DNA from 2 places in the Citrifermentans bemidjiense Bem genome. Region 2 is predicted to be linked to the other one. Evidence: riboswitches for the same ligand, from Rfam matches in the RefSeq annotation. Region 2 holds a riboswitch; the other holds the start of a gene.
The links. A riboswitch is a leader RNA that binds a small molecule or an ion and turns the genes downstream of it on or off. The one in region 2 is predicted to bind S-adenosylmethionine.

Region 1 (4,409 bases), 2.1 Mb from region 2:
GAGCACGATGTCGCACCCAAGTTCCAGCGGGCGCTGCAAGTACGGGGTCATGAAGGTGTTGTCGACGATGGTGAGGATCCCCTTCTCCTTGGCGAGCGCCGCGGCTCCCTTTAGGTCGGTGATCTTGATGAGCGGGTTGGAGGGGGTCTCCAGGTAGAGCGCCTTGGTCTCGGGCCTGATGGCGGCGGCGATAGCGGCCGTATCGGTCGCGTCGACGAAGGTGGCGTTCAACCCCCAACCCTTCAATACGGTGGTGAGGGCGCGGAAGGTCCCGCCGTAGACGTCTTCGCAGACAACCAGATGGTCGCCCGGCGCGAAGATGAGCAGGGTGGAGGAGATGGCTGCCATGCCGGAGGCGAAGGCAAGGCCGACGGCGCCTTTCTCAAGCCCGGCCACCGCCTCTTCGAGCGCCTCGCGGGTGGGGTTCCCCGAGCGGGAGTAGTCGTACCTGCCGAAGTGCTCCATGGAGCGCTGGGCAAAGGTGGAGCTCAGGTAGATGGGGTGGCTCAGGGAGCCGTGCTCCGGGTCAATCGGGGCTCCGCCGTGTATCAGTTCGGTCGCGAATTTCATTCCGGTTCTCCTCCTGCGAACGCCTGCGCCAGGTCGGCGATCAGGTCGTCCTTGTCTTCTATCCCCACCGAAAGGCGGAGCAGTAAATGGTTTATGCCGAGCCGCTTCAGCGTCTCCGGCTCGATGTCCGCGTGGGTCTGCACCGCGGGGAAGGTGATCAGGCTCTCGACGCCCCCCAGGCTCTCGGCGAAGGAGATCAGACGGGTCTTCATCAACAGCGTGTTGACCAGGTGCGGCTCAGTCACTTCGAAGGCGATCATGGCGCCGAAACCTTTGCCGCGCTGTTTCATCAGCTCGTGGCCGGGATGATCGGGAAGACCGGGGTAATGCACCTTCGCGACTTGCGGGTGGAGGGTCAACCACTGCGCTATGGCAAGGGCGTTTTCCTGCTGCCGGTCCATCCGGATGGTGAGGGTCTTGATCCCCCTGACGGTTAGCCAGGAATCCTGCGGGCCTAGGACGGCGCCGGCGCCGTTCTGGTGGAAGTAGACCTGCTCGGCAAGCGCCGGGTCCTTTACTGCCACCAGGCCGCAGACGGTGTCGTTGTGGCCGGCCAGGTACTTGCTCCCGGAATAGACGGTGATGTCGGCGCCAAGGTCCAGACAGCGCAAGAGATACGGAGTCAGGAAGGTGTTGTCCACGATGCAGAGCATGTCGCGCTCTTTGCAGAGTGCCGCAAGTTTCTCGACGTCGGCCACCTTCAAAAGCGGGTTGGTGAGGGACTCTACGAAGAGCGCGCGGGTGTTGGGCCGGATGGCCTGGCGCACCAGTTCGATGTCGCTCGTGTCGACGTAGCTGAAGCTGAGCCCGAACTGCTGGAACAGCTTCTCGAAAAGCCGGTAGCTCCCGCCGTAGAGGTCCTCGGTTACTATCAGGTGGTCCCCCTGCTTGAAGAGGAACATGAGGCTCGTGATGGCGGCCATCCCCGAGGCGTAGGCGAAGCCGCGGCACCCTCCCTCCAGGACGGCGAGCCCTTCCTCTAACGCCTGGCGCGTGGGGTTGCCCGACCTGCTGTAGTCGTAGCCGGTGCTCTGACCAAGACCGGGATGGCGGAAGGTGGCGGTCTGGTAGATGGGGACGGTCACCGCTCCGGTGCGGGTGTCGCGCTGCAGGCCTATCTGTGCTGCTTCGGTTGCGATCTTCATTTTTTCTTTGCCTCCAATAGGAAAAAGTCCCCTTCCGGGGTCGGAAGGGGACTTTTCTATAGTAGGTCCGCGCTTCCTTATCTTCCGAAGCGTCGCCGCTTCGCTGGATTTGGCACCTTCCCTTACGGGAGGTTGCCGCGACGTCGTAGGGCCAGTCCCTCGGTCGCTCGTGATAAGTTAGTGCTATTAAATTGTTTGTCCAGGAGCAGCCGCTCCTTTTCGATGTCCATATTAATACTGAATCGCTCCACTTCTGTCAACGGTAAACTTGACGCGTTGGATAGGTTTTTATTCGCCCATGACGTTGGCGGAGCAATCGCTGCAAACCGGGGAATGGGTGGATAGCAGCGTTATGGAATCTTTCGGTCACCAAGAGGATAACTTTAGGCAGCGGTTAACCCAGTCCTCGTGACTGTACCTCGTCGTTTGCAGTAAGTCGCAAGGTCGCTTTGGTAACTTCAGCTGTGCAATCATTGGCATCAAAAACAGTCCAACTGAGAGAAGATGATACTTTTAGTAATACCCTCATTGACAAAGCGGAATTACCTGCCAATACTATGTCAAGGCAGATAATGATCTATGGAGGGACAGTCAATGGCAACCTTGGTAGAGATCGCGGCTCAAATTGTAGCGTCACATGCGTCAAGCACTCCGATGACCTCAGATCAGCTGATATTCGAGATCGGTAAAGTTCATACCGCTCTCAAAAACCTTGAAGCAGGCGAGCCTGTAGAGGGATCTGAGGAAACTAAAACTTCTCTGACGGTAAAAGAGGCATTCAGAAAAGGCGAGGTAGTTTGCATGATCTGCGGCAAGGGCGGTTTCAAGACCCTGGCGAGACACTTGAACACCGCGCACGGCATGAAACCGGGCGAGTACAAGAAACAGTTCTCAATTCCCGGGAAACAACCGCTCGCCGCAAAGAATTATTCCGACGCCAGGCGCAAGATGGCGCTGGACCGCGGGCTCGCTGACAACCTCGCTAAGGCGCGCGGGGTGCGCATGGCCAACATCGAAGCGAAAAAAGTCGCTCCCGCCAAACCCGCCAAACCCGCCAAACCGGCCAAGCCGGCCAAGCCCGCAAAACCGGCGAAGGCCGCTAAGGCTCCCAGGGAAGCCGGCGCCAGGGCCGCCAAAGCCAAGACAGCCTGATCCATACAAATTCAGACTGAAAGAAAAGCCGTCCTCGAAAGGGGGCGGCTTTTTTATTTTCAGCATCCACAGCCAACCGGTTGCCAAAGCCGCCCGATCATGTGACAATGCTCAGTCGTGAAGATGCAGCAGATGAGAGCATTACGCCGTGTTGTACCTGCCTTGTACATTGTTGATTCCACCAGATAGTATCCCCAGTGACCGGTCGATTATCGATATAGGGAGCATCCCATGCAGACACTGGCTGATCTATTCCATAGCTTCCCCAAGCGCGGCGACAAGACAGCCCTGGTCAACCGCACCGGGGTCAGGCGGCTGCCGGTTTCCTACCGCGAGCTGTACGACCTTTCCCTCAAGATGGCTTCGCTTCTGGCCCGCAACGGGGTGGTCCCCGGCGACCGGGTGCTCCTCTGGGGGCCGAACTCCTCTTGGTGGGCGGTCGCCTACTGGGGGATCATCATGCGCGGCGCCGTCGCGGTACCGGTCGACTTTATGTCCGAGCGCGGGCGCGCCGACTCGATCCGGCAGTTGACCCAGGCCCGCATCGTGCTGCAGAGCCGGTTCAAACCGGAGAGGATCGACGAAGGGGAAATCCTCCTGCTGGAAGACCTGCAGTACCTGCTGGAGGGGGTGGAGCCGATCGCGGACACGGCCGCTCCTGCTCCCGATGACATGGCGCAGCTCATCTATACCTCCGGGACCACGGGTAATCCCAAGGGGGTGATCCTCACCCACAAGAACCTGGTGTCCAACATCAAGCAGATCAACCAGCAGGTCCCCATCATCACCCCTGAGTTCACCTTCCTGTCGCTTTTGCCGCTGTCGCACATGTTCGAACAGATGGGTGGCTTTTTCACGCCGCTTTACCAGGGGGCAGCCATCGTCTACCCCCGCACCCTGAAGCCCTCGGCCATCATGGAGGCGTTAGCGGAAGAGGACATCTACGTCATCATGTCGGTGCCGCGCCTGATGCAGCTTTTGAAGACGACCATCGAGCGCGAGCTGGCGGAAAAGGGGCTCTCCAAGGTGTTCGCCTCGCTCTCCGGCTTCGCGCAACGGCTTTCCAAGCCGCAGCGGGCCAAGCTCTTTTTCCCGGTGCAGCGAAAGTTCGGCAAGAACTTCACCGTCTTCGTCTCCGGGGGGGCGCCGCTCGACCCCGACGTCTTCCGCTTCTGGGATTCCATGGGGTTCACCGTGCTTGAGGGATATGGCCTGACCGAGTGCTCGCCCGTCCTTTGCGTCAATACCATGGAGCGGCAGCTGGCAGGTTCTGTGGGGCCGGCGCTGCCGGGGGTGGAGCTCAGGCTGGATGGGAAGGAAGTGGTGGTGCGCGGCGACAACGTCTTCTCCGGCTACTACCAAAACGAAGCGGCGACCCGGGCCGCGTTCAACGCCGAAGGGTGGTTCAGGACCGGCGACTTGGGGGAGATCGCCCCGGACGGTTGGCTCAGCATCAAGGGGCGCGAGAAGGAACTCATCGTCACCGGCGGCGGCGTGAACGTCTACCCGGACGAACTGGAGGCGGTGCTCAACAAGGTCCCG
Region 2 (4,409 bases):
TTGGCGATCGTGCGCCCCTCGCTGAAGCCCCAGGCCAGCGTCTGCTCGTCCACTACATGAGGTATGGCGAAGACCGCCTGGTTGACCACGCCTGCCGCGTCAGCGGTGGCGATGATGCCTCGTCCCCCCTCTGGAAAGAGTTCTGCAAGTCTCATGTGTTGCACCCCCTTTTTCCTTTAAGCTGATTTAGCACTATGATAACTTAGCAGGTTCAAAAGGATTGTCCATAACAGCTGGGAGCGCTGCGCCAATGAGAAGCTCGCTGGAACTTAAAACCGTACTCGATTCACTTTACGCCGTCCGCTCGCAGGAGCACCTCGCCAACGACCCGCTTTCGTTCTGCCACCGCTATGCCGACCCGCGGGACCAGGAGATCGCCGGCCTCATCGCCTCCTCGTTCGCCTACGGCAACGTCAAGATAATCAAGAAGAACCTCGCCTGGATCTTCGACCGGATGGGGGATTCCCCGCGCCGCTTCGTCGAGCGGTTAGAGCCGGAGCAAGGCTCCCGGCTCTTCGCCGGTTTCAAGCACCGCTTCAACGACGCCCGCGACCTCTGCGCGCTCCTTTTCGCCTGCCGCACCATGCTGGAGCAGGCGGGGTCCGTGGAGGGGTGGCTGCTCCAGTTCCACGTCCAAGGGGAGGAGGACCTGACCGGGACCCTCTCCGGGTTCAGCGAGGCGGTGAAGTCCCTCGACTTCACCCCCGTCTTCGGCGCCGCCACTCCCCCCGCCGACTCCTACTTCCCCTTCTTCTTTCCCTCCCCCGCCTCGGGTAGCGCCTGCAAAAGGCTCTGCATGTACCTTCGGTGGATGGTGCGGCCGGCCGACGGCATCGACCTGGGGATCTGGAAGGGGATCAGGCCGGACCAGTTGGTCATCCCCGTGGACGCGCATATCCAGCGCATCTGCAGGCTTCTGGGCTTCACCGCCCGCAAGCAGGCGGACTGGCGCATGGCGCGCGAGATCACCGCGGCGCTGCGCGAGCTCGACCCGGCGGACCCGGTCAAATACGACTTCTCCATCTGCCACCTGGGGATCTCCGAGGGTTGCGACGGCAAGGACCACTTGAAGTGCGTAGCCTGCCCCATCGCCGGGCTCTGCCCGGTTGGATCGCCTTGACCGCGGTCTCCCCCGCATACCTGCATGGCTACAGCTTCTACGCGCCGGCGGGCGAGGTCTACCAAAGCCGCTTCCAGGCCCCCTTCCCGCCCCATGACAGCCCTTTCTACTGCGGCGACTCGCGCCCATCGGTGGACGCGGCGGCGTCCGACCGGGGGGGTGCGGCCATGCGGAGGCGCTCTTTCTGATAAACTCGGTGCGCAAGTGGCGCCCGGCGGCGCTGGCATCGAAGAGATAGCAGTCGATAAATCTATTTCCAAGGAGAAGAAGATGGAACAATACGGATTTTTAGGATTGGGGATCATGGGAAGCGCGATGGCCAAAAACCTGCTCAAGGCGGGTTTCAAGGTGACGGTCTGGAACCGGTCGCAGGAAAAGTGCGCCGAGTTCGCGGCGCTCGGGGCCACGGTTGCCGCCACCCCCGCCGAGGTGACCTCCTCCTGCAGCGTCACCATCGCCATGCTGGCCGACCCGGCAGCGGCACACGCGGTCTGCTTCGGCCCTGAAGGCGCGCTGGAAGGGATCGGCGCCGGAAGGGGTTACGTCGACATGTCGACGGTCGACGCCGCGACGGCGCAGGAGATCGGCGCTGCCGTGACCGGCAAGGGTGGGAGGTTCCTGGAAGCTCCCGTTTCCGGCAGCAAGAAGCCGGCCGAGGACGGCACCCTGATCATCCTCGCCGCAGGCGACCGGGGGCTCTTCGATCAGGCGCTCCCGCTCTTCGAAAAGATGGGAAAGAAAAGCCTTTATCTTGGCGAGGTGGGGCGCGGCGCGCAGATGAAGCTCATCGTCAACATGGTCATGGGAGGGATGATGACCATCTTCTGCGAGGGGCTCGCGCTCGCTGACAAGGCGGGGCTCGAATGCAGCGACCTATTGGACGTCATCGACGCCGGCGCCATGGCGAACCCGATGTTCAAGCTGAAGGGGGCGCAGATCGGGCAGGAAAACTTCGCCACGGCCTTTCCCCTCAAGCACATGCAAAAGGACATGCGCCTCGCCGTGGCGCTCGGGGATCAGTTGGGGCAGCCGCTTTTTTCCGCCTCCGCCGCCAATGAAAGCTTCAAAAGGGCGAGGTCGCAAGGGTTCTCGGACCAGGACTTCAGCGCCGTCTTCAAGGCGATCGCCTCGTGAAAAAGCTCCTCTCCCTGGCCGCAGTGACGCTCCTCACCAGCGCCTTCCTCGATCCCCTGATCTACTCCGGGCTGGACAAGCCCATACCGTGGGGGCGCGACGCGCTGATGGCCGTTGGTGGGGTAGTCTGCTTTTACCTGCTGGTGAAATACCGTAACGACTTGTAAACCGCCGGGCAAGTTTGCCGTTGACAAATATAAACGGCTCCCTTATCCTGCAGCCACAATTGAATAAAAAGACCTGCTTATCTAGAGTGGTGGAGGGAAAGGCCCTGCGAAGCCACAGCAACCGGCCCAGAAATGGGCGACAGGTGCTAAATCCTGCCGAAAGGCGAAGATGAGAAAGGCGCTTTAGCTCCATCACCACAAAAGCCCCTTCTCTCATACCGAGACGGGGCTTTTTTAATACCTGCTGCATGCGGCGCATCATTTAAGAGAGAAACATGTCCTACGGCATAGTGACAGAACAGATCGCCACCTTCGATACGGAACTGCGGCTGGAAAGCGGGCGTATCCTGGGGCCGATCGACATAGCCTACGAGACCTACGGCACCTTGAACGAGTCGCGCTCGAACGCCATCCTGGTGACCCATGCCTGGACCGGCAGCGCGCACTTGGCCGGTCGCTACAGCGAAGACGAGAAGCGCGCGGGCTGGTGGGACGAAATCGTCGGCCCCGGCGCCCTTTTGGACACCGACCGCTACTTCGTGATCTGCTCCAACGTGATCGGCTCCTGCTTCGGCTCCACCGGCCCCACCTCGATCAACCCGAAGACCGGCAAGCGCTACAACCTGGCCTTCCCGGTGATCACGGTGCGCGACATGGTGAAGGCCCAGGCCCTGCTCATGGACCGGCTCGGAATCGGGAAGCTTTTCTGCGTGCTGGGGGGGAGCATGGGGGGGATGCAGGCCCTGGAGTGGGCGACCCAGTTCCCGGAGCGGGTAGGCTCGGCCGTGGTGCTCGCCACGACGCCGCGCCCTTCGGCGCAGGCCATCTCGCTGAACGCCGTGGCGCGCTGGGCCATCTTCAACGACCCTAACTGGAAAAAAGGGGAATACCGGAAGAACCCCAAGGACGGCCTGGCTTTAGCCCGCGGCATCGGGCACATCACCTTCCTCTCGGACGAATCGATGACGGCCAAGTTCGACCGCCGCTTCTCCGCCCGCGACGGGCAGTTCGACTTCTTCGGGCAGTTCGAGGTGGAACGCTACCTGACCTACAACGGCTACAACTTCGTGGACCGCTTCGACGCCAACTCCTTCCTCTACCTCGCCAAGGCGCTCGACCTCTACGACGTCGCCTCGGGGTGCGAATCGCTGGAGGAAGCCTTCGCGCCGGTTACCGCCCCGATCCAGTTCTTCGCCTTCACCTCGGACTGGCTCTACCCGCCGGCGCAGACCGAGGAGATGGTCGCATCACTCAAGACGCTGGGAAAACAGGTCGAGTACCACCTGATCACCTCGGCCTACGGCCACGACGCCTTCCTTTTGGAGCACCAGACCTTCACCCCGCTGGTCGAGTCCTTCCTGGACCGGGTCAAGGTCTAGGCAGCACCCGCCTCGCGCACCGGCCACCCCATAATGGCGGCCACGTCTTCGTTGAGCATCATCTCCTCGCCGCTGGGAAGGGCAAACACCTTGACCTTGGAGCTGTCGGCGCTGATCAGCATCTCCCGCTCGCCCCGCAAGGCCTCCTCGTCCCGCTTCAGGTCCACCTCGATGCCGAACTGTTCCATCCCCTTGAGCGCCATACCCCGGACCGGCCAGTCCTCCCACCCCTCGCCGTAGGTGAAGACGATGGCGTCGGGCTTGCCGATCACGGCGATGTAGGCCCCTATGTACTTGCGCAGACGGTAGGACTCCATGTCGAGAGCCAGCTGGCAACGTGCGTCTCCCACCACCGCCTCGTCCACCACCGTCCTGCGGCTCACCCGGCGCCCCACTATCCCCGCGAGCCCGCTCTTCTGGTTCAGGAAGAGATCCATGTCCGTCGCCGAGATGCCCGCCTCGTTGATCATGAACGGGACGATCCCCGCGTCTATGTCGCCGCAGCGGGTCCCCATCATCACCCCTTCCAGCGGCGTGAGCCCCATGCTGGTATCGACCGAGACCCCGTTTTTCAGCGCGCAGAGCGACACGCCGTTGCCGGTGTGCACC

Region 1: it holds a riboswitch for S-adenosylmethionine, as region 2 does, so the genes downstream of both, GBEM_RS11110 (trans-sulfuration enzyme family protein) here and metX (homoserine O-acetyltransferase MetX) in region 2, are expected to answer to the same signal.

The regions. Positions count from the first base shown of each region.
Region 1 is NC_011146.1:2,578,553-2,582,961, reverse strand. Features, by position in the region: gene GBEM_RS11115 (trans-sulfuration enzyme family protein) at 1-570, opposite strand, end outside; gene GBEM_RS11110 (trans-sulfuration enzyme family protein) at 567-1,715, opposite strand; SAM riboswitch class I at 1,790-1,894, opposite strand; gene GBEM_RS11105 (MucR family transcriptional regulator) at 2,310-2,867, shown strand; gene GBEM_RS11100 (AMP-binding protein) at 3,099-4,409, shown strand, end outside.
Region 2 is NC_011146.1:430,531-434,939, reverse strand. Features, by position in the region: gene GBEM_RS01750 (pyridoxamine 5'-phosphate oxidase family protein) at 1-155, opposite strand, end outside; gene GBEM_RS01745 (TIGR02757 family protein) at 251-1,120, shown strand; gene GBEM_RS01740 (hypothetical protein) at 1,117-1,308, shown strand; gene GBEM_RS01735 (NAD(P)-dependent oxidoreductase) at 1,391-2,254, shown strand; gene GBEM_RS21370 (hypothetical protein) at 2,251-2,421, shown strand; SAM riboswitch class I at 2,496-2,597, shown strand; gene metX (homoserine O-acetyltransferase MetX) at 2,697-3,800, shown strand; gene GBEM_RS01725 (acetate kinase) at 3,797-4,409, opposite strand, start outside.